DNA from 4 places in the Agrobacterium sp. 20P9.1.2 genome. Region 3 is predicted to be linked to each of the others. Evidence: predicted binding sites of a transcription regulator. Region 3 holds the regulator's gene; each other region holds the start of a gene.
The links. The regulator LexA, encoded in region 3, represses DNA repair genes until DNA is damaged. The targets are predictions, from matches to a motif close to TGTTCNNNNTGTGTTCNG.
Positions count from the first base shown of each region.

Region 1: the regulator LexA is predicted to act here: its motif matches at 3,040-3,057, upstream of AC27VJ_RS02960 (PA0069 family radical SAM protein).
Region 2: the regulator LexA is predicted to act here: its motif matches at 6,531-6,548, upstream of AC27VJ_RS16350 (ImuA family protein).
Region 4: the regulator LexA is predicted to act here: its motif matches at 4,801-4,818, upstream of ruvC (crossover junction endodeoxyribonuclease RuvC).

Region 1 is NZ_JBYOKI010000001.1:618,069-625,665, forward strand. Features, by position in the region: gene AC27VJ_RS02950 (HAMP domain-containing methyl-accepting chemotaxis protein) at 1-941, shown strand, start outside; gene rnhB (ribonuclease HII) at 954-1,607, opposite strand; gene AC27VJ_RS02960 (PA0069 family radical SAM protein) at 1,820-2,977, opposite strand; gene AC27VJ_RS02965 (glycosyl transferase) at 3,181-3,699, shown strand; gene moaB (molybdenum cofactor biosynthesis protein B) at 3,700-4,245, opposite strand; gene AC27VJ_RS02975 (4-(cytidine 5'-diphospho)-2-C-methyl-D-erythritol kinase) at 4,242-5,132, opposite strand; gene AC27VJ_RS02980 (tetratricopeptide repeat protein) at 5,139-6,977, opposite strand; gene AC27VJ_RS02985 (polyprenyl synthetase family protein) at 7,247-7,597, opposite strand, start outside.
Region 2 is NZ_JBYOKI010000005.1:325,349-332,945, reverse strand. Features, by position in the region: gene yjfF (galactofuranose ABC transporter, permease protein YjfF) at 1-281, shown strand, start outside; gene AC27VJ_RS16365 (FadR/GntR family transcriptional regulator) at 300-1,031, shown strand; gene AC27VJ_RS16360 (error-prone DNA polymerase) at 1,044-4,298, opposite strand; gene AC27VJ_RS16355 (Y-family DNA polymerase) at 4,295-5,812, opposite strand; gene AC27VJ_RS16350 (ImuA family protein) at 5,727-6,488, opposite strand; gene AC27VJ_RS16345 (O-antigen ligase family protein) at 6,630-7,597, opposite strand, start outside.
Region 3 is NZ_JBYOKI010000003.1:172,025-179,621, forward strand. Features, by position in the region: gene pdhA (pyruvate dehydrogenase (acetyl-transferring) E1 component subunit alpha) at 1-883, opposite strand, end outside; gene AC27VJ_RS10225 (FtsB family cell division protein) at 1,036-1,353, opposite strand; gene eno (phosphopyruvate hydratase) at 1,499-2,773, opposite strand; gene kdsA (3-deoxy-8-phosphooctulonate synthase) at 2,999-3,847, opposite strand; gene lexA (transcriptional repressor LexA) at 4,125-4,847, shown strand; gene AC27VJ_RS10245 (glutathione S-transferase family protein) at 5,293-5,973, shown strand; gene AC27VJ_RS10250 (ComEC/Rec2 family competence protein) at 6,093-7,597, opposite strand, start outside.
Region 4 is NZ_JBYOKI010000004.1:306,530-312,684, forward strand. Features, by position in the region: gene AC27VJ_RS14110 (TIGR00282 family metallophosphoesterase) at 1-803, shown strand, start outside; gene AC27VJ_RS14115 (MBL fold metallo-hydrolase) at 1,128-1,982, shown strand; gene AC27VJ_RS14120 (pyridoxamine 5'-phosphate oxidase family protein) at 2,010-2,513, opposite strand; gene AC27VJ_RS14125 (YebC/PmpR family DNA-binding transcriptional regulator) at 2,798-3,544, shown strand; gene AC27VJ_RS14130 (LLM class flavin-dependent oxidoreductase) at 3,629-4,630, opposite strand; gene ruvC (crossover junction endodeoxyribonuclease RuvC) at 4,860-5,372, shown strand; gene ruvA (Holliday junction branch migration protein RuvA) at 5,397-6,014, shown strand; gene AC27VJ_RS14145 (AbrB/MazE/SpoVT family DNA-binding domain-containing protein) at 6,099-6,155, shown strand, end outside.

The DNA.
Region 1 (7,597 bases), on a different contig from region 3:
CAACATCCGGTCTGGCAGATGGCCTGCGCCGTCTGGCCTCCGGCGATCTCGCTTTCCAGATCAACGAGGTTTTCGCGCCTGACTTCGAACAGCTGCGCCACGATTTCAACCGCTCGCTCAAGCAGCTGGGCGCGACCTTGTCGGAAATCTCCCATTCCATTGACACGATGAACAATGGCACCCGCGAAATCGCGGAAGGGTCGGTCGATCTCTCGAAGCGGACCGAACAGCAGGCAGCAACGCTGGAAGAAACAGCTGCGGCTCTCGACGAAATCACCGTAAATGTCGCAAACTCCACCAAGCGTGTGAATGATGCACGCGGTGCTGCGACCGAAGCCAACCGTGCGGCAAAAATCTCCGGTGAAGTCGTCGCGACTGCGGTTGATGCCATGCACCGCATCGAGCAATCTTCCGGCCAGATTTCCAACATCATCGTCGTTATCGATGAGATTGCCTTCCAGACCAATCTTCTCGCGCTCAACGCCGGTGTGGAAGCCGCGCGTGCCGGTGAAGCTGGCAAGGGATTTGCGGTCGTCGCGCAGGAAGTGCGTGAACTGGCTCAGCGTTCCGCCAAGGCCGCCAAGGAAATCAAGGAACTGATCGGAAAGTCATCCACGGAAGTCGAAAACGGCGTCAATCTCGTCAAGCAGACGGGTGATGCGCTGAAGACCATTGAGCGGCATGTGACCGTGATGAACGAACATATGGGTGCAATCGCCTCTTCCGCGCAGGAACAGGCGACCGGTCTTGCGGAACTCAACACCGCCGTCAACCAGATGGACCAGACCACCCAGCAGAACGCCGCCATGGTGGAAGAAACGACCTCTGCAACATCTGCACTGGCCAGCGAAAGCGATAAGCTGCGGGAATTGTTGCAGCAGTTCCAGCTGACGGCTCAGGGCCGCGACCGTGGTGCTTACGACATGCGGCTTGCGGGTTAAGCGACTTCCGCCTCACTCCACCCGCATGGGGCGGAAGCTCATGCGGTGCAGCGGGCAGGGTCCATTGGCCTCGATAGCGCGCAGATGCGTTGGGGTGCCATAGCCCGCATGGGCCTCGAAACCATAGGCCGGATGGATCGATCCGGCCTTTTCCATCATCCGGTCCCGCGTGACCTTGGCGACGATGGAGGCTGCGGCAATAGAGACAGACCGCGCGTCACCCTTGATGACGGCTTTGCCGGTGCAGGGAATGCCCGGTGGAATATCCCGCCCATCGGCCAGCACGAGAGCAGGTGCCGTCTGAAGGCCAAGCAAGGCGCGGCGCATGGCATCCAGGCTGGCGCGCAATATATTCATGCGGTCGATCAAAACAGGGCCGGATGAGGCGATGGAGACGATGGATGTTTCCAGAATTTGCTCGAACAGGAACTCCCGACGCGCCTTGGACAGCTTTTTTGAATCGTTCAAGCCATCGGGAATATTGTCGGGGTCGAGAATGACGGCGGCGGCAACGACGGGCCCGGCCAAAGGACCGCGCCCGGCCTCATCCGTACCGGCCACCGGCCATTCGCCGCGCTTCTTCGCGTCCAGTTCCAGGCTGAAATCCGGGCCGGTATCGATTAGATCAAAGAGGGCAGGAGAATCGGGTGCTGTGCTTCGCTTCATGCGGCGAAACTGGCACAGGCAACCGATCTCCTGCAAGCCCCCGGTCGCAGGGTCTGTGCAGCAGCCCAAGGGGCGGAGGGCTGCTGCATAAGGTCTCATGACCTCCATGCTCTTTCAATTGGGGCGGAAAGAGCACACCCATGCGAGGCGGCAGATACCGGGGGCATAAACCCGTAGCGCAGGGCATAGACGCTATGGGTATTCTTGAAAGGTCAAAGCAGAGACAGCTGCACGCCTGCACCTCCTGGCGCTATGAACAGATCGTCGCGAAGCTGAATGCCACGGCGGATGAGCCCCAGCCGCTTCGTCGTCATTTCGAAACGGCGGCTGATCTGCCAGGCATAGGGACCGGCGCCTTTCATCCGCTTGCCGAACTCGGCATCATAGTCCTTGCCATCCCGCATGGAGCGCACCAGCGACATGACGTGCTGGTAGCGGTGCGGATAATTGCGCAGCAGCCATTCGCGAAACAGCGGGCTAACCTCCAGCGGCAGACGCAGCAGCACATAGGATGCCTCCGTCGCTCCAGCCGCCTTTCCAGCCTCCAGCACCCGTTCGATCTCGTGATCGTTGAGTGCTGGAATGACCGGCGCCATCATGACGGCAACGGGAATACCGGCGTCCGTCAGCGTCTTGATCGCTTCCAGCCGTTTGCTGGGCGTGGATGCGCGCGGCTCCATGCTGCGGGCGAGCTTGCGATCCAGCGTCGTGACCGAAATCCCGACCTTGACCAGACCCTTGGCTGCCATCGGTGCGAGAATATCGATATCGCGGGTAATCAGCCCCGACTTGGTGACGATGGCGACGGGATGCTCGGCCTTGGCCAGCACTTCGAGGATTTGCCGCATGATGCGCCATTCCCGCTCGATAGGCTGGTATGGGTCGGTATTGGTGCCGATGGCAATCACCCGCGCCTTGTATCCCGGCTTGGCCAGTTCACGTTCCAGAAGCTTTGCGGCGTCCGGCTTGGCAAACAGCTTGGCCTCGAAATCCAGCCCTGCCGACAGGCCCATATAGCTATGGCTTGGCCTCGCGAAACAATAGATGCAGCCATGCTCGCAACCACGATAGGGATTGATGGACCGGTCAAAGGGAATATCCGGCGAATCATTGCGGGTGATGATCGTGCGTGGCTTTTCCACCTGCACTTCGGTACGAAACTCCGGCAGTTCCTCGATGATCTGCCAGCCATCATCGACAGGCTCATGCTGCAGAGGCTCGAAACGCCCGCCGGGATTGATGCCCGCACCACGCCCGCGACGACGGTCGATCTCGATCCGCAGACCGGACGCATCGGCCAGTGCATTGGCAATATCTGGCGTATGGCCCGGCTGGAAGGCAGCCTGCCCGGAAAGCACATGTTGTCTCATCTGGATGCTCCTGACCGGCATGAAACCGGCTTGGTGGATGCCCAGATTCTTAACCGAGAAATGAGAACAAGACAAGAACAAAATGCTGAAACGCGCGATAGCTATTTCTTTTGCATTGCGGTAGGAATTTTATCGATGAAATGTTGTAGGTCGATCAACCTCTTCAATTTATCGCTCATAACGGAACACAAGCTGATAGACATATGCTGACAGTCATCATGGAATGCCGGGATCAGGAGCCGGAGCTTGCTCACACCCTCTCCACGCTCGTTTCGGGCGCTGTGGAAGGGCTGATCAGTGACGTCATTGTGCTGGATCACGCCTCCAGCGATGGTTCCTCACGCGTCGCGGAAGCTGCCGGTTGCCGCTTTCATACGGAATGGGACATCCGGGATATCATCGCATCTGCGCGCGGTGAGTGGATTTTGATGATGGAGCCGGGCAGCCGCCCGCAAAGCGGCTGGATCGAGGATATCAGCGAATATACGGCGCTGAACAAGCTGGCCGCCCGCTTTGCGCCCTCGCGTCATTATCGGCCATCGTTTCTGTCGCGTTTTATTCGCCGCAGACCGCCGCTGGAATACGGCCTGTTGCTGCGCAAGGACGAAGCTCTGTCGATTGCCAAATCCGGCATGCCGCTCGATCATTTTCCGAAATCGCAAAAGACCCGCCGCCTCAGCGCCGAGCTTATTCCTTCCTGGGTGCTGCGCGCCGCGCGGTAATTACCCTTGCGCCTTGCCGCGCTTCAGATGCTCATCCAGACGCGGCATGATTTCCACGAAGTTGCAGGGCATGTGGCGGTAATCCAGCTGCGCTTTCAAAATGCCGTCCCACGCATCCTTGCAAGCGCCGGGAGAGCCGGGCAGCACGAAGATGAAGGTGGAATTGGCAAGGCCCGCCGTCGCGCGTGACTGAATGGTGGATGTGTTGATCTTGTCATAGGAAATGCGGTGGAACACGGCGGAAAAGCCATCCATGCGCTTTTCGAACAAGGGTTCCAGCGCTTCCGGCGTCACATCGCGTCCGGTGAAGCCCGTGCCGCCAGTGGTAATCACCACATCAATCTCGTCGGACAAGGTCCATTTGCGCACCTGCTCCTGAATGGCTGCCTTGTCATCCGGCACGATGGCGCGGTCCACCAGCAGATGACCTGCGTCAGAGATGCGGGCGGCAAGCGTGTCGCCGGATTTGTCATCCGCCAGCGTGCGGCTGTCGGAGACGGTCAAAACCGCGATGCCGACGGGAATAAAGGCTCTATCAACAGTCATCTTGGCAGTCCGTCTATGGTTTTCGTTGCCTGAACATACCAGCCGGGACGCTTTTGGCGAAGCTGGTTGGCCGCAGATTCGGCTTGTTCCGCCGTGTCGAAGAGGCTGAAGCAGGTCGCGCCGGAACCGGACATGCGCACGAGGGATGCACCTACATGCGCCAGCAGATCGGATACCTCAGCGATTTCCGCCAGAATGTCCCGCGCTGGCGGCTCTAGATCGTTGCGGCTTTTGCCGATGAATTCCATCCACGTCTCGTTGCCTCGTTCCTCAAGCGGTGGATTGCCCTTATTCGTCAGGCGTTTAAACACCTCGGGTGTCGAAACGCCCTTCAGCGGGTTGACGAGAATAAGCGGTATAATGGGCATATCACCGAGGATCGTAATATCTTCGCCAATCCCGCGCGCAATCAGCGGCTGGCTGGCGAGACACATGGGCACATCCGCCCCCAGTTTCAGAGCAATATCCTCAAGCTTTCCGGGGGCAGGGGTCATCTGCCAATGGCGGCAAAGGCCTCGTAAGGTTGCCGCCGCATCCGCAGATCCGCCGCCGATGCCCGAAGAAATGGGTAGATTTTTATCGAGATGAATGGCGATGGATGACGCTTCTGCGCCGACCGCAGCGCGCAGTAAATCCCGCGCTTTGAGCACGAGATTATCGCCCGCGTTTCCTTGTTGAAGAACTTCAGCGAAAGGCCCGGAAATTGAAAACCCATCCTCCGGCGCATCCTTGATGCGGATGACATCACCCGCTTCGGTGAAGGTCACCAGAGATTCGAGCAGATGGTATCCATCTGCCCGCTGTCCGATCACATGCAGCGCGAGATTGATCTTCGCGGGAGCGGCTTCGATTGTCTCAACCGCTCCGGCAGGCTTATGCGAGAGCATGATGCCTTAGGACTTCTTGTCCGGGGCAGGGGCAGGTGCCACAGGTGGTGGCGTGGCCTGATCCTTCTTGGCCGTGTTCTGAGCGTCCTTTTCCAAAGGAGGCAGACCGTTGGCGATCTTGTCCTTCACCTTGGTCTTGTCCACATCGTCGCTTTCGCCAATCAGTGCCCGGTTCCACTGGTAGACCGCCTCGATCTTGCGACCGACGCGCCAGTAGGCATCGCCCAGATGGTCGTTGATGGTCGGGTCACCGGCGCGCAGTTCGATGGCGCGTTCCAGCTCTGTCACCGCCTCATCGAAAGCGCCGAGACGATAATGCGCCCAGCCGAGCGAATCGACGATATAGCCGTCATTGGGACGCAGCTCGACCGCGCGGCGGATCATGTCGATCCCCTCATCGAGGTGCATGTTCTTGTCCACCCAGGAATAGCCCAGATAGTTCAGAACCTGCGGCTGGTCCGGGTTCAGCTCCAGCGCCCGCTTGAAATCAGGCTCGGCCTTGTCCCACTGCTTCAGGCGCTCATAGGCAATGCCGCGCTGGAAGAAGATGGTCCAGTCGGTTTTCTTCGGCACAGAACCGATAACCTCGACCGCCTTGTCGTAATTGGCCGCCATGGCCGCATAATCCTTGGCATCGGAGAGAACCGAGCCATAGGCGAGGTAGGAGCGAATATCGGACGGATCGGATTCGAGCAGCGACTTCAGATGCTTGCGGGCTTCATCCACCTTCTCCGTCTGCGCCAGGGTCAGGCCCAACTGCAATTCGGAAATGCGGTGCATCGGCGAATCCGCCGGTACGTCGCGGTAGAATTCGATAGCGCGGTCAGGCTGCTTCTGCGCTTCGGCAAGGCCACCGAGAAGGATCAGCGTATCGGCGCTTTGCGGATCGAGTGCGCGCGAGGTCTGAAGGTAAAGCGTGACGATTTCTTCCGCGCCTTCGCGGTTCAGCGCACCGGCGATGGAGAACATCACGGCGGCAGCACCCTCGATGGGCGTCTGTACCTGTTGATCGGGCTTTTCACCCTTTTCGATGCTCTGGCGCAGCGCCTTCAGAGGCGCATAGTTCGGCGCGAAATTGTCGCCAACGGAAATCGTGTCGAGCGCCTTCTGCTTGTTGCCAGCCTTGGCTTCCAGCCGCGCCAGCGCCATCACCGCGCGCATATAGGTGTCGGTTGCGGTTGCACCACCTTCACGGTCGGTCACGGCATCGTTCAGGCTCTTGCGGGCGGCTTCCGTGTTGCCGGTCACCAGTGCGATGGCACCAGCATGGTACTTCTGGAAGATCGAAATCCAGCCCGGTCCCTTCATGCCATTGACCAGCGCCAGGGCTTCCTTGCCCTTGCCGGCACCGGCGCGCGCCCAGGCGGTCAGCAACGTATTGACCATGCGGTCTAAATCGTTCGGGCCGCTATATTTCAGGATTTTTTCCGCGCTGGAAAATTCCTTGTGCTTGATAGCGGCCAGCGCACGAACGATGGTCGTCACGCGTTCCACGGACGAATCGTCCTTCAGCGAATCGGCAATCTTCGCGCCTGCTTCGAAATCGCCGCTGAGCAATTGCGCGATCATCAGGCGCTGGCGGATTTCAACATTGGCCGTGTCGAATTCCAGCGCTTTTTTGTAGAGCGTAATCGCGGTCGCGAAATCCTGATCCACATCCGCCGTGCGGGCTGCCAGGAATGCGCCGGAGAAGGTGTTGACCTTTGCGGGATCGAACGTGACGGTCTCGGCAGCCTTGTCTGCGGGCTTCGTCTCGGCAAAGGCAGGCACGGAGCCTGCGCCGATGGAAAGGGCGGCAATGAAGGCCGCGCCGCAGAGAAGACGAAATGCTGGTTTGCGCCGCATGAAGGAACCTTTGCTTTTGTGCATTCGCACCGAAAAATCAGTTTCCCGCCTTACAGTTCGGGGCAAGCCATCGCACCGGAACGCTGTAACGCTTGAATTGGACTGTTGTGCCTGAACCGGAATCAGTTCACGCAATCACTCACCACGTCACGACAGAATGGCTTTTTTGGAGCAAGCCTGCAAGAAATTCTGCCCGTGATTTTAGATTCGTGAAATGTCGGCATCGCGGCGACGACGAGCGTCTTTTCCGCGATGCCCGGAACACTCTTTTAGTTCACGCGCTCGATGCAGAAGTCGATCACTTCCATCAGGGCATTCTTCCACGGGCTCTGCGGCAAAGGCGCCAGCGCATCGCGGGCAATCGTGCCATAGTGGTTGGCGCGGGTGATCGTATCGGCCAAGCCATTGTATTTTTTGATCAGACCAAGAGCCGTTTCCAGATTTTCATCCGTGCTTTCGCCCTGCTCGATGGCGCGTTTCCAGAACTCGCGCTCTTCCGCCGTGCCACGACGATAGGACAGAATGACCGGAAGCGTGATCTTGCCTTCGCGGAAATCGTCCCCGGTGTTCTTGCCGAGATCAGCGGATTTTCCGCCGTAATCCAGCACGTCGTCCACCAG
Region 2 (7,597 bases), on a different contig from region 3:
CCTCAGGCTATTCGCTGGCGACGGTTGGCGTGGAACTAGACGCCATCGCAGCCGTGGTCATCGGCGGCACGTTGCTAACGGGCGGCACAGGGCTGGTGGCAGGCACCTTCATCGGCCTGCTGATACAGGGGCTTATCCAGACCTATATCGTTTTCGAAGGCACGCTTTCCTCCTGGTGGACGAAAATCGTCATCGGCATACTATTGTTCATATTCATCGTGTTGCAACGCACAATCATCTGGTATTCAAACAGACGATTGGCCGGGGGACATCCGGCATAACGGAAGCGGAGGCATTGATTGGGGCTGCTGGAAACCACGATTACCGGACGAAAGCGGCGTAGCAGCCACGCGCATGTCGTGGCTGAACTCGGCAGCGCCATCGTCTCCGGTCGCATTCCTGAAGGCTCGCTTCTGCCGAATGATGCGGAGCTTTCCCTGCGCTTCGGCGTCTCGCGCACCGTGCTGCGGGAAACGATGAAGACGCTGGCGGCCAAACGCCTTGTGGAGCCCAAAGCCAAGGTCGGCACCCGCGTTCTGGAAAAATCTAGCTGGAATTTCTTCGATCCCGACGTTTTGGGCTGGCGCTGCGACGCCGGGCTGGACCCGGAATTCATCAATCATCTGGCCGATATCCGGCTGGCACTGGAGCCCGCAGCAGCAGCGGCTGCCGCCCGCCATGCATCCAGCGAAGACATCGTTTCGCTTTACACCATCGCCGCGCAGTTCGATAATCTGAACCACACCCCGGAAACCATCGCCAAGGTCGATCTGGATTTCCATCTGGCGGTCGCGCGTATTTCGGGCAACCCGTTCATGCGCTCTGCCAGCGGCCTGATCGAGGCGGCACTGGCCATTTCCTTCCAGCTGTCCTCGCCAGCCGCTTCGCCAGAGACGATTTCGGAGATTGCGTCCAACCATCTGCGCATCGTCCACGCCATTGCGGCCCGCGATGAAGACGCTGCCATCAAAGCCATGCGACAGGTCATTCTGGTGGGCAAGGACCGGATCAAGAACGCGATCGCGGAGTGAGCCTCTGAAGGTTCAATGAAAATTGCGGCCTTTGACGGTGATGTGATCCTCTCCATCGTCCTGAATGTCTGATCGTTTCAGGCGGCGCCTGTCTTCCGGCGGAATGCCGTGATGGAACTCATCGCCCCGCCCATGCGGCAGGGGAAATGGCCCCTCCCTTTCGCCGACGCTTTTCAGCACATCGGAGAGATCGGTGACGCGATGGGCCACCAGATGCACGACCTCGCCTTCACGCTGGAGCTTGCCGTAAATGCCAACCATCCCCGCCGAGAGAATGACGCGGCGGAATTTCTCGAAGGTTTTGACCCAGACCACGGCATTGGCAATGCCCGTCTCATCCTCCAGCGTCATGAAGATGACGCCCTTGGCCGAGCCGGGCCGCTGGCGGATCAGCACCAGCCCTGCCACCTCCAGCCAGCGTCCGTCTTTCGCATTGACGGCCTGCGCACAGGTGGTGATGCGCCGCCGGGAAAGATCGTCGCGCAGAAACGCCATCGGATGTTGACGCAGGGTCAAGCCGACATGGCCGTAATCCTGCACCACCTCGCCGCCAGCCGTCATGGGCCGCAGGGCAACCTCCGGCTCGCTCAGTTCCGAAATCACGCTGTTCTGGCGCGTGGCCGCCGCCGCAAACAAAGGCAGCGGCTCATCCCGCAGCGCCTTGATGGCCCAGAGAGCCTGACGCCGGGAAAGGCCAAGCGATGGCAGGAACGCATCGGCTTCGGCAAGGGCAACCAATGCATCGACGGGAACACCGGCCCTTCGCCACAGATCATCGATGGATACAAATGGCCGGTCCTCACGACACGCGATGATATCGCCTGCGCGCTTGTTGGACAGCCCCTTGACCAGACACATGCCGAGCCGCACGGCATTGCGTTCCGGTCCGACTTTTTCTTCCAGCGCACAATCCCAACGGCTGGTGTTGATGCAGACCGGGCGCACGACGACACCGTGATTTTGCGCATCGCGGACCAGTTGCGCCGGGGCATAGAAGCCCATGGGTTGCGAGTTCAAAAGAGCGGTGCAGAAAATATCATGGTGATGGCACTTCACCCATGCGGATGCATAGGCGATCAGGGCGAAGGAGGCGGCGTGGCTTTCAGGGAAACCGTAGCTGCCGAAGCCCTTGATCTGCTCGAAGAGCCGTTTCGCGAACTCTTCCGGGAATTTATTTTTAATGAGGCCACTGACCAGTTGCTTTTCGAAATTGGCAATCGTTCCGACATTCTTGAAGGTCGCCATTGCCCGCCTTAACTGGTCGGCTTCATTGGCAGAAAAGCCCGCACAATCAATCGCGAGTCGCATGGCATGCTCTTGAAAGAGCGGGACACCCAGCGTCTTCCAAAGGACTTGTTTGAGCATGGGATGCTCATACTCGATTGTTTTCCCTTGCGCTTTTTCCTGCCGCCTTTTGAGATAGGGGTGGACCATATTGCCCTGAATGGGACCGGGCCGTACAATCGCCACCTGAATGACGAGGTCGTAAAGTTCGCGGGGCCTTAGTCGCGGCAGCATGGACATTTGCGCGCGGCTCTCGATCTGGAAGGTCCCGATGGTGTCGGCCTTGCAGATCATGTCATAGGTTGGCTTATCGTCATTCTTGATGCTGGTTAGCTCAAATTTCTCGCCTTTTCGAACCGTTAGCATGTCGAAAGCTCGACGCATGCAGGACAACATGCCTAGTGCGAGGCAATCCATCTTCATGAAGTCAACGACCTCAATATCATCTTTGTCCCATTCGATGATGCGCCGATCATCCATGGCGGCTGGCAGAATGGGGACGAGTTCATCCAGTCGGTCATGGGTCAGCACGAAACCACCGGGATGTTGGCTGTGGTGACGTGGCGTGCCAATGAGTTGCCTTGCAAGATCGAAGGCCAGCTTGACGCGGCGGTCATTGAGGTTGATGTTGAGGTCCTTAGCCTCTTTCTCACCCGCATCCTCTGTCCACCACCAGATTTGCGAGGACATGAGTTTTGTCAGGTCTTCCGGCAAGCCCAGCACCTTGCCGACATCGCGAATGGCACCTTTGCCGCGATATCGACTGATGACAGAGCAAAGTGCTGCCTTGTCATGTCCATAGTGATTGTAAATCCACTGGATGATCTCCTCGCGCCGCTGGTGTTCGAAATCGACATCGATATCCGGAGGCTCGTCACGATCTTCCGAGACGAAGCGCTCGAACAGAAGGTCGCTTTCCTTCGGGTCGATGGCGGTGATGCCTAATACAAAACAAACAGCAGAATTGGCCGCCGAGCCGCGGCCCTGACACAGAATCTCCATTTCCCGTGCCTTACGGACGATGGCATTCACGGTGAGAAAATAGGGGGCGTATTTCTTCTTGGCGATGATCGCCAGTTCATGTTTGAGGGTCTTTTCCACCTTTTCGGGCAGACCATCCGGATACTTTCCCGGCACTTCATCCCAGACGTATTTCTCTAGCGCTTCCTGCGCACTCAATCCCGGGAGGATGTTTTCTTCAGGATATTGATATTTCAGCTCTTTGAGCGAAAACTTGCACCTTCGCACAATCTCCAGCGTTCGCCTGAGAGCGCCGGGATAGGCCGAAAACAGCCGGTGCATTTCCTGTGGCGGTTTCAGGTAGCGGTCGGCATGTCGCTCCCGCCGGAAACCGGCATCGTCGATGGTGCAATTGTGACGGATGCAAGTGACGACATCCTGCAACATTCGGCGTTCCGGTTCGTGAAACAGCACATCATTGGTAACGACGGTGGAAACGCCGATGCGCTCCGCCATGCGCGAAAGATCATAGAGGCGGACATGATCGTTCGGGCGGCGGCGCAGACTCATGGCCACATAGGCACGGCCCCCGAAATCCGCTTTCAAGCGCCGCAGCCGGATGGACAGAGCGTCATCCACAAGGTCCGGCAGGAAGATGACCAGCAGTCCCTCGCCATAGGTGACCAGATCGCTCCATGTCAGATCGCACTTGCCCTTTGCCGCATCTTTTTTGCCGTGGGTGAGCAGACGGCACAATCGACCATAGGCGGCGCGGTCGGTGGGATAGACCAGTACGGAGATATCGTCTTCCAAGTCGAGCCGGCACCCGACGACAAGCCGGATGCCGGTTTTTTCTGCCGCTTCATGGGCGCGCGGGATGCCTGTGAGGCTGTTGCGGTCCACGATGCCCAGCGCCTCGATGCCGAGGGCTTTCGCCTGCGCGAACAAATCCTCGCAGGAGCTGACGCCTCGCAGAAACGAGAAATGCGACGTCACCTGAAGTTCGGCGTAATGGTCGCTCATCCAAATAGCCCGTGCATGAACCAGAGCTGAGAGCCAGTATTAGCGTGTTCGCCATCACCGGAGCGAAAAATCCAGAAACGTTCGCCGCTCTCATCCTCCACCATGAAATAATCGCGAACGGCGGCCTGTTCGCGGTCGCGTTTCCACCATTCGCCGAACACGCGCTCCGGCCCATCGGCGCGTTTCACCAGACGACGGATGCCGCGCCAGGTGAAGCTTTTGGGAGGATGGTCCGGCAGCAGCGCCATGGTCTGGATCGGTTCCGGGCGGGCAAAAAGGCGTACCGGGCGAGGCCAGTGGTCCGGCCAGCCGAGGGTATCATCGGCAGATTGTGCGGCAACCATCTGAATGGAACGTTCCGGCACGTCGCTGGCGACAGCGGCGTAACGATAGACCTTGTGACCACGGTTGATGATGACATCGACGGTTTCGCCGATATCAGCCTTCGCATCATCCAGCAGGGTGGAACGCGCTTGCCCCAGCACAAGTGCTTCCGCGTGCGTTGCCGTCAGCGTCATTTTTTCGATACCGAAACCGGGATTGATCGTATCGATCCGGTCGCACAAAAGGCGGGTCAGCTGTTTGACATCGCGAACCGGCTTCGACGTTCCTGCACGGATGGCCTGCAAGCCGCTATCGACCCGGTGCAGCACCAGATCGACACGCTTTGCGCCAAGGCCGCGTTTTTCCAGCCCGATGCAAAGCTGGCGAACGAGCTTTTCGGTGTATCGCGCAATGGTCTCGGCAGCGGAAATCGGTTCGGCAAAGAAGCGGAAGGCCTCGACCAGTTCCGGGATGCGGATCGGTTCGATGGGTTCTGACAGCAGACAATGGGCCTGATCCAGCCTGCGCCCGATTTCCGGGCCGAACCGTAATGTAAGCGGCGCACGCGCCGTCGCCATAAGCTCTGTAATGGTGCGAAAACCCAGCACTTTTAGGTCGGCCACGATCCTCGGCTCAAGGTGCAGTGCCGCCAAGGGCAATGCTGCGAGGGCGGCTGTGGCCCCATGTTGCGGCACGATGGTCACAGGCTCTTTTCCGAAACGGGCAAGCGCATGTGCTGCCCCCCAGCTATCGGCAATCGCAGCGCGCGCCGTAAAGCCGAGCCCGTGCAAGCGGTTGACCATGCCGGTCAGCATCAACAGCTCGTTGCCATGCAAATGGTCTGCGCCTGTCGTATCCAGTACCAGACCATCTGGCGGATCGGGCGCGACGATGGGCGCATAGATGCGCAGGAACCAGAAGGCGAGATCGCGCAACGCCTTGGCGTCGTCGGCTGGCTGCAATTCCTCAACGATGAGGTCGGGAATGATGGCCTGTGCCTTGCTGACGGGCATGCCGAGCCGCAAACCCGCAGAGGTCGCAGCCACATCCTGCGCGGCGATAACGCGGCGACTTCCCTGTCTGGCGATCATGACGACCGGACGATCAAGCGCTGGCGCTTGTTTGCCAAGCGCCCTGCGATATCGGTCTGTCGACCATGTCGGCAGGTAGAGCGAGACAACCCTTTGCATCACAGGCTTCCACTTCAAAATCGGCACATTCGCCGCCACGACAGCGCAAAAGCTCCAGAAACCAACGCGCCCTCCCCACCCCCTGCACGGGCAGTGGCGTGGAAGGCCGCACGGAAATACGCCAGCGGGTCACGGCAGCGGTCGGCTGTCCGAACTCGACGGCACCGGATGGATGACGCCAGCGGCGAATGGCAAGACCGACGACACCGGAGGCTTCCGCCGCCAGTTGCAGACGCCGGGACGTGTTCATCGGCAGTTTCGACACCTCCCCCACCACGGCCCCAAAGCCGTTACAGCGCAGTCCTTCTTCGAAACAATCCAAGACGCCCTTCTCATCCCGGCATTCCACGATGATCAGCCGGTTTTGCGACAGGCCTGCCTGCGTCAAGGCGGGCATGAACAGATCAGGCCGCGTCACGCACCACAAGATTTTGCCTTTCACACGCGCCGCTATGCCTGCCGAAAACAGGGCCGATGCCGCACCATCCACCGCACCGTTGCCGCCGCCGCTGACCTCATGCAGGCTGCCAAGCTTCAACCCACCGCCGGGCAGATGGTCATCAAGTGCGGCAACACCGAAGGGCAGAATCTCCTGGTGGCGGGCCGGGCCTTGCGTGATCCGCTCCAGCCTTTCCCGCAATTCTTCCACAACAAGCTGTTCTGCGCGTTTATGCATGACACAAGACTTTTCAGGAGCATTTCACGCTAAAATACTAACTGTTCACTTTTTGTTCCAATTTCAGCAAAGAGTCAATAACGCTGGCACAGGAGTCTTGTGGAGAAGAGAAAAAGCCGGAAAACCGGCTTTTATAAATGCTCACTGCCCGGCGACGGGACGCATGGCAATGCGTGAAAAAGGCCCGGCACCTGCGGGTGCCCGCTGTGGTAGGGTCAGCTTCCCCGCCGCATAATAAAGCAGGAAGGAGCCGATCTGATACGCAAAGATAATGTCGATTTCCACGAAGGAACGCACCACGAAGAGAGCACATAGCGCGCACAGGATCAGCCCTTGCGGATCGTCTTTCTTCACCAGAATGGAGCGCAGATGCCCGATCAAGGTGCCATACAGCACGATTGCAAGCAGGATCATTCCCACGAAACCATTTTCAACGACGGTTTCGATATAGGTATTGTGGAAGTGAAAGCCGCTGCGTGTGGTGATGAAGAAATCGGCCCAGAGGCGTTCCGCATCGAAGAAGCCCATAACCCAGAAGCCCTGATAGCCGACACCCAAAATGGGAGAGGCCTTGGCCGCCTCAATGCCCTGCTGCCAGAGGTATGTGCGCCCGGTCAGGGTGGTATCCTTGCCGAAAATGCCGAGGATGGCATCGAGCAGCCCGAATTGCAGAGATGCCACGGCTATGAGACCACCAGCACCGACAAGCGCCAGAAAGATCATCTTGCGATTGCCGGGAGACAGCATGTTCATGGGCAGGAAGCCGATGATCATGGCCACCACGGCAGCAGTGGTGATGACCGACGTGGCCGATTGTGATGCCAGCAGGCAATAGGCGGAAAGCAGACCCGCGACCCCGGCAATGCCCAGCCACAGGATATCCCGTTGCCGCAACACCAGCACGGAGGAAGCGGCAAAGATGACGCCCAGCGACGCATAGAACCCGAGCTGGTTCTTGGAAGAGAATGCACCGACAAAGCTGACCGTGCCATCAAGCGCATCGAACAGGTAAAGGCCGAACAACAGCGAATACAAGAGAACGACGATGGTCCCGATCAGCGCGCCGCGCGTTAGTGTCCTTATCGAAATCACCCGCATGGCAATCAGCG
Region 3 (7,597 bases):
TTGGGTCATGTTCCGCGCGCATCTTCTGCACTTCGTCCTTGGAACGGTACTTTGCCGGGTCAGACATGGAGTGACCGCGATAACGATAGGTCAGCATTTCCAGAATGATCGGACCTTTGCCGGAACGGCAATGCTCAAGCGCTTCGTCCGCAGCCGCCTTGACGGCGCGCACATCCATGCCATCCACCTGAACGCCGGGAATGCCGAAACCGGAACCACGCAGCGAGTAGTTGGACTGCGCCGTGGCACGGGCCGTGGACGTACCCATCGCATAATGGTTGTTTTCGACGATATAGATGATCGGCAGTTTCCAGAGAGCCGCCATGTTGAAGCTCTCGTAGACCTGACCCTGGTTGGCCGCGCCATCACCGAAGTAAGCGACGGAAACACTATCATTGCCGCGATACTTGTTGGCGAAGGCAAGACCGGTTCCCAGAGAAACCTGCGCGCCAACGATGCCGTGTCCGCCGTAGAAATGCTTTTCCTTGGAGAACATGTGCATGGAGCCGCCCTTGCCCTTGGACAAGCCGCCCTGGCGTCCGGTCAGCTCGGCCATGACGCCGCGTGCGCTCATGCCAGCAGCCAGCATGTGGCCGTGGTCACGGTAAGCGGTGATGACCTGATCGCCTTCCTTCTGCGACATGTTCATGCCGACGACGACAGCTTCCTGCCCAATGTAGAGGTGACAGAAACCGCCAATGAAGCCCATGCCATAAAGCTGGCCGGCTTTCTCTTCGAATCGACGGATCAGCAGCATCTCGCGATATGCGTGCAACTCTTCGTCTTTACCAAAGTCCGGCGTGTTCTTGCCGGTGAATTCTTTGGTGGCTGTCTTTGCCGTGGTCTTGCGGCCGGATACGGTCGCGGTTTTTCGCGGCGCCATTCATCCCTCCCTGAGTTGCCATTAGAATGGTTGGATTGGGGCGCACCATATGCAAGAAAAGTGAAAGCAGCAATGCCATAAACGCATGGCTCATATTCAGCCTAAGTAGCTGTGAATAAATTAAAAAAGTCGATTAACTTGAATTCGGTTAATCAGAAATATGCGTTCATGATAACTATTTCGTCTGGACGGGACATATTCAGCTGGTAGCGCGATATCTCATCGATCATGTCACGCTCGAGCGATCCATCGCTCATCAACTCGACCTGCCGCTCCAGTGCTACGCGGGTCTTCGTCAGCTTCGCAAGCTCTGCTGTTCTGGCAATACGCTGGCGCTCCAAACGCTCCGTGGCCTGAAGCCCGAAATCGCCATGGATGGAATGATAACCGAAATAGGAAAGAAAGGCGACCGTGATGGCCGGAACGACCAGACGGCCAAAACGTCTTTTCTTGTGATGCTTGGTCCACATACTCTGAAACAGCCTTAAAACGCGTTACTGCAACCACCATAACCGCATTTGTTTAACCATCCGTTGACCTTAATTCACGCACCCGCCGCAGCGCACAAAAAAGGCCCGCCGAAGCGAGCCTTTTTCTTAAAATATGAAGCGATTCTTATCCGCGAAGGATGGAACGGCCTGCATAAGCAGCCTGTGGGCCGAGCATTTCTTCGATACGGATCAACTGGTTGTACTTGGCCAGACGGTCAGAGCGCGACAGCGAGCCGGTCTTGATCTGTCCGCAGTTGGTCGCAACTGCCAAATCGGCGATGGTAGAATCTTCGGTTTCACCGGAGCGGTGCGACATGACGGCGGTGTAGCGCGCCTTGTGCGCTGTCTCAACGGCATCAAGCGTTTCCGTCAGCGAACCAATCTGGTTGACCTTGACGAGGATGGAGTTGGCAACGCCCATCTTGATACCATCGCGAAGGCGTGCGGAGTTGGTGACGAAAAGATCGTCGCCGACGAGCTGAACCTTGGAGCCAATCTTGTCGGTCAGGTACTTCCAGCCGTCCCAATCGTCTTCTGCCATACCGTCTTCAATGGAGATGATCGGGTATTTGCCGGCCAGTTCGGCAAGGTAGTCAGCCATGGCTTCAGGCTCCAGCGTGCGGCCTTCGCCTTCCATCTCGTACTTGCCGTTCTTGAAGAACTCGGTGGATGCGCAGTCGAGAGCGAGCGCAACATCATCACCCGGCTTGTAGCCAGCCTTTTCGACAGACTTCATGATGAAATCGAGTGCTTCCGGCGCGCTCTTCAGGCCCGGAGCAAAACCGCCTTCGTCGCCGACATTGGTGTTGTGGCCCTGTGCTGCCAGTTCCTTTTTCAGAACGTGGAAGATTTCCGCGCCGATCCGCACGGCATCACGGATGCTTTCCGCACCGACCGGCATGATCATGAATTCCTGGAAATCGATCGGGTTGTCGGCATGTGCGCCGCCATTGATGATGTTCATCATCGGCACGGGCAGCAGATGCGCGTTGGGGCCGCCAACATAACGGTAAAGCGGCAAACCTGTGGTTTCGGCAGCAGCCTTGGCAACCGCCAGGGAAACACCGAGAATGGCGTTGGCACCGAGGCGCGACTTGTTCGGCGTGCCATCGAGCGCGATCAGCGTCTGGTCGATGTGGATCTGGCTTTCGGCATCGAAACCGCCCAGCGCATCGAAGATTTCCGTGTTAACGGCTTCAACGGCCTTTTCCACGCCCTTACCGAGATAGCGCTTGCCACCATCACGCAGTTCTACGGCTTCATGCGCGCCTGTCGATGCGCCCGATGGAACTGCCGCACGACCGAAAGAACCGTCTTCCAGGTAGACATCGACTTCAACGGTGGGGTTTCCACGGCTGTCGAGGATTTCGCGTGCGATGATATCGGTAATGGCTGTCATGATCTCTCCCTTGGGACTGGAACAGGATTTTCAGTTGCCTGTCTTAGAGTGCATCCCGAAAACTGTGAAGCGCTTTTCGGATGAGCAGCGCGATAAACAGGGCGACGGAATAGCGACTCGATGTGAACTTCCTCCGTCGCTGTAGACGACGCGCAAGAAATTACAATGACGGCGCCCATCTCTGGACGCCGTCTTTTCATAAAAATCGATTGAGGCCAAAAGCGGTCACGCAGCTTTCGCGATATTGTCGAAAGCCAGCAGCTTTTCCAGAAGCTTCGGCATATCCTTCAGGTGGACCATATTGGGTCCGTCCGAGGGAGCGTTATCAGGGTCTTCATGCGTTTCCACGAACAGACCGGCAACGCCAACCGCAATAGCTGCACGGGCCAGCGTCTCCACAAACTCCCGCTGACCGCCGGTCGAACCACCCTGCCCGCCCGGCTGCTGCACGGAGTGAGTCGCGTCAAATACAACCGGCGCACCAAGCGATGCCATGATGGGCAGCGAGCGCATGTCGGAAACGAGCGTATTGTAGCCGAAGGACGCGCCGCGTTCGCACAGCAGCACATTCGGGTTGCCACTATCGTTCAGCTTGGCCAGAACATTCTTCATGTCCCAAGGCGCCAGGAACTGACCCTTCTTCACATTGACGACCCGGCCGGTCTTGGCCGCCGCCACCAGTAGGTCGGTCTGTCGGCTGAGAAACGCCGGGATTTGCAGGATGTCGACAACCGGTGACATGATTGCGCACTGCTCTTCCGTGTGAATATCCGTCAGCACCGGAAATCCGAACTGCTCCTTGAGTTCAGCAAAAATCTCCAGCGCCTTATCGATGCCAATGCCGCGTTGGCCCGACAGGGACGTGCGGTTGGCCTTATCGAAAGACGACTTGTAGACAAGACCGATACCCAGCTTGCCGCACAGCTCCGCCATGGTCTCGGCAATCATGAAGGCATGGTCGCGGCTCTCCATCTGGCACGGCCCGGCAATCAGCGAGAAACGTTCGGTGTTGGAGAAGGAAACCGCCTTGGAGCCCTGCCCCACCACGACTTTCAGATTGTTCGTCACACTCATCATCTATCCTCGGAATCAGCAGGGCATCTTTTAGAGGCAAACGCCGGTGAGTTACCCTTAAATCTCGTACTGGCCTCGCACTTATCAGCAAGATGCCCGCGAGTCACTGCACTACGACCGCATGAGACGCGTCGATGATGCTGATTTCGCTCATCAACAGATGCTTAAATGAATTTCACGGAATTTTAAGGGATTGCAGAACACATATGGAACAGATAGTGTTCGTTCTGTATTTGTTTCGCGAATCTTCGCCTCGAATTTCCAAGGGTGTTTCTTCATGCTCACGCGCAAACAGCAGGAATTGCTTCTGTTCATTCATGAAAGAATGAAAGAGTCTGGCGTGCCGCCATCCTTCGATGAAATGAAGGATGCACTCGATCTTGCCTCCAAATCCGGCATTCACCGGTTGATTACAGCGCTTGAGGAGCGCGGGTTTATTCGCCGGCTACCGAACAGGGCGCGCGCACTTGAAGTCATCAAGCTTCCCGAGTCCTATTCGCCCGCCAACAAGCCCCAACGCGGCTTTTCACCAAGCGTCATCGAAGGCAGCCTTGGCAAGCTGAAGGCTGTGGAGCCACCGCCCGCACCTGCCCCCTCGAACAGCCGCGACGTCAACTCCGTCAGCGTCCCCGTCATGGGTCGAATCGCAGCAGGTGTGCCGATTTCGGCGATCCAGAACAACACCCATGATGTGGTGGTGCCGATGGATATGATCGGTTCGGGCGAGCATTACGCGCTTGAGGTCAAAGGCGATTCGATGATCGAAGCCGGTATTTTCGATGGCGATACGGTCATTATTCGTGACGGAAGTACCGCAAATCCGGGCGATATCGTCGTTGCACTGGTGGATGACGAAGAAGCAACACTGAAGCGTTTCCGCCGCAAGGGTGCCTCTATCGCGCTCGAAGCCGCAAACCCTGCATACGAGACCCGCATCTTCGGACCGGACCGGGTGAAGATCCAGGGCAAGCTGGTCGGCCTGATCCGCCGCTATCATTAACTGCTCCTGCCTATAGCTTCGCGGGTGGATTTTTAGGTCTGCCCGCGCGCAATATTTTTGGTTTTGATTGGCACGTCGCGAGGTCTTAGAGCCAAAGTTGCACGTTGGTCCGAATGACGAACAAGTGCACATTACATGCATGTCAGGGGGAAATTTGCGCTCACAGTAAGCGCAGATATCCAAAAGTGGTTAGTCGGCTTACTATTTTCGAATCACTCGTTTTTGTGAGTGTCTATGAATGATTTTTAGGATGACGTTTTGTATGAAGCGCTGCCTGAGTTTGAGTTGCGGAATGGAAGCTTCAGACTGCGATCCCTCTGTTTCTAATGTCACCACATGGGCACACGACTAAAACATCAAATAATTTGAAGACCACCATCGCGCAAACCATCTGTATCGACGAAATTTCCCGCGCTAACACGGTGCTGCAACCGAGGGATATGAGATGTACGAGCTTTATATTGCCAACAAGAACTATTCCTCCTGGTCCCTGCGGCCATGGGTGTTGATGCGGACACTCGATATTGCATTCAGCGAAAAGCTGACGCCCTTCGGTAATTCGGCCGAGGATTTCGCAACTTTTTCTCCGACGGCCAAGGTGCCCTGCCTTGTGGAGAACGACCTGACCGTATGGGATTCGCTATCGATCATCGAATATCTGGCGGAACGTCACGGTGGCGTTTGGGCTGGTGAGGCAAAGGCACGAGCATGGTCGCGTTCTGCGGCGGCTGAAATGCACTCCGGCTTTCAGACATTGCGCAACGAACATCCGATGAATGTCGGCCTTCGCATTCAACCTAGCGAGGTTGGCGAGGCGCTGAAGAAAGACATTTCCCGCATCGACGCACTTTGGCAGGAAGGTCTAACATCTTTCGGCGGCCCGTTCCTGGCGGGAGACGCATTTACGGCAGTAGACGCGTTTTTTTGCCCCGTCGCCTTCCGCTTCCAAACCTACGCGACGACTTTGTCGCCCGAGGCCGAGGCTTACAAGAACCGTCTCCTCACCCTCCCCGCAATGCAGGAATGGCAGGATGCGGCCTTGCTGGAACCGTGGCGCGATGCAGAACACGAGGCGGAAGCCAAAGGCATCGGAGAATGGCTGGCGGATTTGCGCTTGAAGTCGTGAGATATGGAACGGCGTCTGTTTCGAACGAAAATACCGACTTGGCTATGTAAAACGGTCTGTGTGAAAACGAGTCAGAAGGTGTCGCAAAGCGCGCAAGCGGCACCTTTGAATGAAGCATATCACGGGGCGTTCGATAGCATTCTTTCGATATGCTCCGGCACTGACGCGTCGAAATCGCCTTTGCGCCAGTCATAGCTACGGTGCCTTGTCCAGAAGCGGTCCATATCCTGCATCGCCGCTTCGGCGCGCAGCACAGACTTACCCTTTTCACCAAGCCATATTTCCATGGAGCCCGTGCGCCGCAAGGTTTCGCTGCTGATGAGGATCGCGCCGGATCGACATGTGGAAAAAGGCACCCTGCGGGTCGTCACCACCAGATCGGCGAGATCGCAACCCGCTCCCGTGAGCGCCGTATCCAGAATGATCGCGACGGCCACGCCGGACTTTGACGTCGCAACGCACCATTGGTCTTTACGGCAGGTGAAGCGATCCGTACCCGATAAGGCCTCTTTGATTTCTCTGGCGGCCCGCACCTTATCCTCATCACTCAGACGAGGCCTACGACCGGCGGCCTCGCCAGCCTCTTGCGCGGCGTCAACGGTGAGTGACTTCACCACATCCAGCATTCTTGGGCTAACATGCTGCTCTGGCAATGGCACCGCCCTTGCCCATTGATCATAGATGAAACCGGAGGCACGGGGCTTCGTCGTCGCGACGGCATCCGCCGACAGCAACGCAACCAGCGAGCCATCTTCGTAAATCAGCAGATCGGGTTTGCTGCGCCATTGCTCCGTCACCAGCATAGCGAATCCGGCGGCGATCAGCGGCAGCCCGATCAGAGCAAGCCGCGTGCGCAGCAGCGCGATGATCAGAAATCCCGCCGTGGAGACACCCAGAAACCAGCCATTCTGCCGCCCGATGGTCGCGTCGCCGCCCCAGCTCGAAACCGTCTTGGCAATTTCAATCACCATTGCCATGCCGTAACCCATGACCTTCAGAAACGGCCCATCTAGACCGAAGGGCATCAGCAGCATTCCCACCAGTGCAAAAGGCATGACGATCAGCGACATGACCGGCATTGCGGCCAGATTGGCGGCCAGCCCGTAGGTGGTGATGCGGTGAAAATGTTCGATAGAATAGATCGCCGTCGAGATGCCACCGATCAGTGACGTTATGACGACACCACCGATGATCGTCGCCGCCTTCTGCGACACCGAAAGCCACCATGGCGGACGGCTGATCACGAGCCTTTCCCTCTCGCCGCGCCACCTGCTCCAGAACGCATAGCCGGACACCAGCGCCAGTGTCGCGGCGAAGGACATCTGGAAACTCGGCCCCATCACCTCATGCGGTGACAGAACGATGATGACGATGGCGGAAAGTGCGACGTTTCGCAGGCTGATCGAAGGCCTGTCCACGAGCACGGCAATGAGCATGATGGACATCATCAACCACGCGCGCTCCGCCGAAACTGCAAAACCCGAAATCAGGTAATAGGCAAGCGTCATGAGCAGTGCCGCAAAAGCGGATATTTTCTTGACCGGCCAACGCTGCGAGAAACCGGGAAACAGGCTAAAGGTGGTGCGCATGCCGATGAAGAAAATACCGGCGGCAAGCGCCATGT
Region 4 (6,155 bases), on a different contig from region 3:
ATATGGTTGGCAAGACGGGCCGCACGGCGGTGTGGGAGCGTCTTCCGGGGCTGATCTCCGATCTCAAGCTGGACTTCGTCATCGTCAATGGCGAGAACGCCGCTGGCGGCTTCGGCATCACCGAAGAGATCTATCTCGAGACGATCAATGCCGGTGCCGATGTGGTGACGACCGGCAACCATGTCTGGGACCAGAAAGAGGCCGTTTCCTTCTGCGAACGGCACGACCAGTTTCTGCGGCCTGCCAATTACCCCAAAGGTACGCCCGGCAAGGGCTCCGGCCTGTTTTATGGCCGCAATGGCGCGCGCATTCTGGTTGCCAACATCATGGGCCGCGTCTTCATGCACCCGGAACTGGACGATCCCTTCAGCTCGGCGGAAAGCATTCTGGGTGCCTGCCCACTGGGTGAGCAGGCCGATGCGATCGTGTTCGATTTTCATGCCGAAGCGACAAGCGAGAAACAGTGCTTCGGCCATTTCGTCGATGGCCGCGCCAGCTTCGTGGTGGGAACCCACACCCATGTGCCGACGGCGGATGCGCAAATCCTGAATGGCGGCACGGCCTATATGTCCGATGCCGGCATGTGCGGCGATTACGATTCCTCGCTCGGCATGGAAAAGGAAGAACCGATCAACCGGTTTATTTCCAAGATGCCGAAGGGCCGTTTCGAAGCGGCGAGCGGTCCGGCGACGATTTGCGGCGTTGGTGTAGAGATATCGGATCGTACCGGGTTGGCGGAGAAGATCGCGCCGTTGCGGATTGGGCCGAGGTTGGCGGAGACGGTTCCGGCGTTTTGGGTTTGATGCGTGTTGTTAGTTAGATGGCGGCGGGTGGGGTTTACCCCCCTCTGTCCTGCCGGACATCTCCCCCTCAAGGGGGGAGATCGGCTGGGCGCTCCGACATCGCTTCATTTTCGACATCTGAAGTGGGTGGGAGGTCGCCGCGAGTCGATCTCCCCACCTGAGGGGGAGATGCCCGGCAGGGCAGAGGGGGGTAAGCCACACCCAAAAACCTCAATATCTAAAAACGCAATGACGACATTGTGAGCGCCATCCACCTCTTGCGTCTGGACGATCCACCACCCTTGCCGCATCCTGCCCGCACTCATCTCGTTTCTGGGAGTGGTGTTGATGCTTCGCATGCTCATGCTCGCATTGTCAGGGCTTTTGGTGGCCGCTGCCGCATCGGCCCAGCAACAGCCTAGCCGTCCTTCCACAGCTCGCCCGCCGATCAGCCAGTGCCAAGCCATTGCCCAGACCATGCCGGGCGCGACCTTTGCCAGCTTTCAGCCGTCCGATGTTCAGATGGCGCAGGCGAGTGCGAAGGAAGAGGTGCAGATTCAATATATCGGCCATTCGACATTTCTGATCACCTCGCCTGAAGGCGTCACCATAGCTACCGATTATAATGGTATTTACCGTCCGCCCGTCACGCCCACTGTGGTGACCATGAACAATGCGCATTCCACGCATTATACGCTGCATCCGGACCCGGCGATCAAATATGTGCTGCATGGCTGGAGCGATGTGCCGGGCGAAAAGGCCGTTCATAAATTGCAGGTGGGTGATGTCTATATCCGCAACGTCACCTCGGACATCCGCAACCGCTGGGGCGGCGGCGGGTTGTTGCAGAAGGATGGCAATTCGATCTTCATTTTCGAAGTCGCGGGCCTCTGCATTGGGCATCTGGGTCATCTGCATTACGAGCTGACGGAAACGCAATATGCCGAAATCGGGCGTCTGGATATTTTGATGGTGCCGGTCGATGGTGGTTTGACGATGGGGGCTGATAGTATGAGCCGCATCGTGAAGCGGCTACGGTCGGCTCTGATCCTGCCGATGCACCAGCCGAGTGCTCTGGAGCAGTTTCTGGTCACGTTCGGCCCGCAATTCAAAATCGCTTATGCCAATGACCCGGTTATCAGGGTGTCTATGAGAAACCTTCCCCGCCAGCCGCAAATTCTGGTGCCGCAAGGCATGTGAACCGGCGACGGGCGGGAAAGGGAATTTTCAGGCGAAAGCCAGATGCTGTCTGACGCCGACATCCGGCACCTTATGGTCAGACATGTTTGCCTTGGCGATTTCCCAACCAAATTTCAGGGTGCTGTCCGTCGATGCCCAGATATCGGCATCATCCACGTGGAGGGCCAGCATCGTCAGATCAGGGTCGCTCTTGCCGTGTTCATACCAGGCGGCGGTGACGGAATTCCAGTATTCGTCCAGCTTTGCCTTGTCTTCGCGAACTTCCAGCTTGCCGGAGAGGCAGGCGTGGTAGTCATGATCCTTGCCGATGACGCAGAAGTGGGCGCGGGAGCCGGACTTTAAAGTCTGAACAAGATCGGCGCTCTTTTTGGTGAAAAACCAGATCGTGTTGGTCTTCGGGTCGGCGTGGGGTGCCATGGGCTGCATATGGCTGTGAAGGCCTTCAAGGCCCAGCATGCCCGCATGGACGGAATTGATTTCGTCCCAAAGCTGACGGGCGGGGGCATCGCGTGCTTCACTCAAGCTGACCATTTAGGGGTCTCCTTCACGTTTCTCGTTATCCTCACGATCAACGGACAAAGCTGCCCGCTTTCGTACTGGTAACCAAACGAAGAGAGTAGATTTCAGTTCCCTAAAGCGTTTCCTTGTTCACGGGAACGGGTTTGCCCAGCATCTCGTCGTCAGGATCAAGGACAGAAACCTAGCCGGCAGACGCTTCGATGCGTTGCGAGAAGAGTGGGCATGTGGGCTTGAACAGCCGGGCCATCGCACTTATAAGCACCGCAATCCAAACAAACGATCCGATCAGGGGTGCCATGGCTGGCCATTCACAGTTCAAGAACATCATGCATCGCAAGGGAAAACAGGATTCGATCCGTTCGAAGATGTTCTCCAAACTCGCGCGTGAAATCACCGTTGCTGCCAAGTCCGGTCTGCCGGATGTGAGCATGAACGCGGCGTTGCGTCTGGCAGTGCAGAACGCCAAGGCACAGTCGATGCCAAAGGACAACATCGACCGCGCCATCAAGAAGGCGTCCGGTGCAGATGCTGAAAACTACGATTACGTGCGTTACGAAGGCTACGGTCCGGGCGGTACGGCGGTTATCGTCGAAGCGCTGACCGACAACCGCAACCGCACCGCTTCCAATGTCCGCTCCATCTTCACCAAGGCTGGCGGCGCGCTGGGCGAAACCGGCTCTGTTTCGTTCTCCTTCGACCGCGTCGGTGAAATTACCTACAAGGCCTCTGTTGGTGACGCCGACAAGGTTATGGAAGCTGCTATCGAGGCGGGTGCCGACGACGTTGAAAGCAATGAGGATGGCCACACCATCATCTGCGGTTTCGAAGCGATGAACGAAGTGTCCAAGGCACTGGAAGCCGTTCTCGGTGAAGCCGAAAGCGTCAAATCCATCTGGAAGCCGCAGAACACGGTTCCTGTCGATGAAGAAAAGGCACAGTCGCTGATGAAGCTCATCGGCAACCTTGAAGACGATGACGATGTGCAGAGCGTCTATTCGAACTTCGAAGTGTCCGAAGAAATCATGGCCAAGCTTTCGGCCTGATTTCGAGGCCCCGACGCATGTGAAAGCCTCCGGCAGAAATGCTCGGAGGCTTTTTTTATTTAGCTAGCGTCTGCGGAGAGGTGATCAGGCGGCTAGTTTCAGGCCGCTTCTGACTTCGGCGAAGACCTCGACCGAACGAAGTCGTTTCTGAATGTCGTGAACGGGCATGGAGATGATCAGCTCATCCGCGCCCGTTTCCGACAGGAACTCGCCCAGTCTATGTTCGACTGTGGCATGCGAGCCGACCACCGCATATCTGAGCGTGTGTTCGACCGTGATGCGCTCCATGTCGCTCCAGTAATCGTCCATGGTTTCGACGGGACGTGGGAACTGGGTGCGGACGTTCTTTCGCAGATTGACGAATTGCTGCTGGGCGGAGGTGAAGAGGTGTTGTGCTTCTTCATCCGTATCTGCACCCACACCCATAACGCCAACCATGACATAGGGCTTTTGCAATGTAGCCGATGGCTGGAAGCGTTCGCGGTAGATGGCGATGGCGTCCATCAGCATATCGGGCGCGAAATGCGAGGCGAAGGAGTAGGGCAGGCCAAGTGCTGCGGCCAGATGGGCGCTGTATATGCTGGAGCCCAGAAGCCAGATCGGCACATTGGAATGCATGCCGGGCACGGACAGAATGGCTTGATCCGGTTCCGGCGCGCCGAGGTAGCGCTGCAATTCAACAATATCATGCGGGAAGTTTTCAGCGCCCGCATCCAGATTGCGGCGCAGCGCGCGGGCGGTGCGCATATCCGTTCCCGGCGCGCGGCCAAGACCGAGATCGACGCGACCGGGCAGAAGCGCTGCCAGTGTACCGAACTGTTCGGCAATCACGAGAGGCGAGTGGTTCGGCAGCATGATGCCGCCGGAGCCGACGCGGATGCGTGTGGTTGCCGCACCGACATGGGCGATGACGAGTGAGGTTGCGGCGCTGGCAATGCCCGGCATGCCGTGATGTTCGGCAAGCCAGATGCGTTCATAGCCCTGCTCTTCAGCCTTGATGGCCATGCGGCGCGAATTCTCCAGCGCCTTGCTCACGTTCTCGCCTTCACCAATGGGCGACAGATCGAGAATGGAAAAAGGGATCATCGGACGCTCCTGTTGGGATTTTTCAGATTTTACCCGATGTAAGTTGCAGTGCGGAATTTGCCAGAGCAGTCGCGCCGAATTGATCGATGCATCAAAAAAACTGGTCCAACTTTGCGACGCTTGGGCGTGAGAGCCGCGTTCAGGCGTAGAAGCTGTGCGCAAATGACGGATGTTGTCGTTTTGTTCACTTATCGCTGGCAGGTTTTGCTGCTGAACGGTAGGGTGACACATGCAAAATGCGATTCGAATTATCGGGATTGATCCCGGGCTGCGGCGAATGGGCTGGGGTATCATCGAAACCCTCGGCAACAGCCTGCGTTTCGTGGCCTCCGGCACAGTGACGTCGGACGGCGATATGGATCTGGCCTCGCGCCTGTGCCAGTTGCATGACGGCCTGTCGGAAATCGTGCATTCCCATCAACCGCACGAGGCGGCGGTGGAGCAGACCTTCGTCAACAAGGATGCGGTGGCAACGCTGAAGCTGGGTCAGGCGCGCGGAATTGCCATGCTGGTTCCGGCCCGTGCCGGTCTGCCTGTGGCGGAATATGCGCCCAATGCCGTCAAGAAAGCGGTGATCGGCGTGGGCCACGGTGAAAAGCAGCAAATTCACATGATGCTCAAAATTCTGATGCCCAAGGCCGAGTTCAAGGGCAATGACGCTGCCGATGCGCTTGCCATCGCCATTTGCCACGCGCACAACCGGGCAGGCGAGCGCATGCGCCGCGTGCTGGCGGCAAGCTGATTTCCTCATTTCACAGGCGTTACCATGATCGGAAAACTCAAAGGCACCATTGAAGAAATTGGCGACGACTATGTTCTCGTCGATGTGCATGGCGTCTGTTACGTGGCCCATTGCTCGGCCCGCACGCTTTCGCGGCTTGGCTCGCCGGGCGAAGCCATCGTCCTTTTCATCGAGACCTATGTGCGCGAAGACCAGCTGAAACTGTTCGGCTTCCTGACGGCGCTGGAACGGGAATGGTTCAACCTGCTGCAGAGCGTGCAGGGCGTGGGTTCCAAGGTTGCGCTGGCGGTGCTTTCAACGCTGACGCCATCTGAACTCGCCAATGCCATCGCGCTTCAGGACAAGGTGGTCGTTTCGCGTGCGCCTGGCGTGGGCCCGAAGGTCGCGGTGCGCATCGTCACCGAGTTGCGTAATAAGGCCCCGGCCTTTGCGGGCGAGGCCTCTGCCTCCATCGGTCTTAAGCAGGAACTCGGTGAAGGGGTGGCCTCTGCGCCCGTTGCCGATGCTGTCTCGGCGCTCACCAATCTCGGCTATTCCCGCGACCAGGCCGCCAATGCGGTTGCTGCGGCGCTGAAGAATGGCGGCGAGGGGGGCGATAGCGCCAAGCTGATCCGGCTGGGGCTGAAGGAGCTTTCGCGGTGATGTCAGATTGATATTCCGTTGGAGAGATGATAAATTTTCCTACGATTATGATTTTCTCGGAAGGCTTTCGATTTGGGATGGGAATTGACACTTTCGTCTAAAGGGCAGGTGACTCTTCCGAAAGAGATGCGTGAGGCTTTG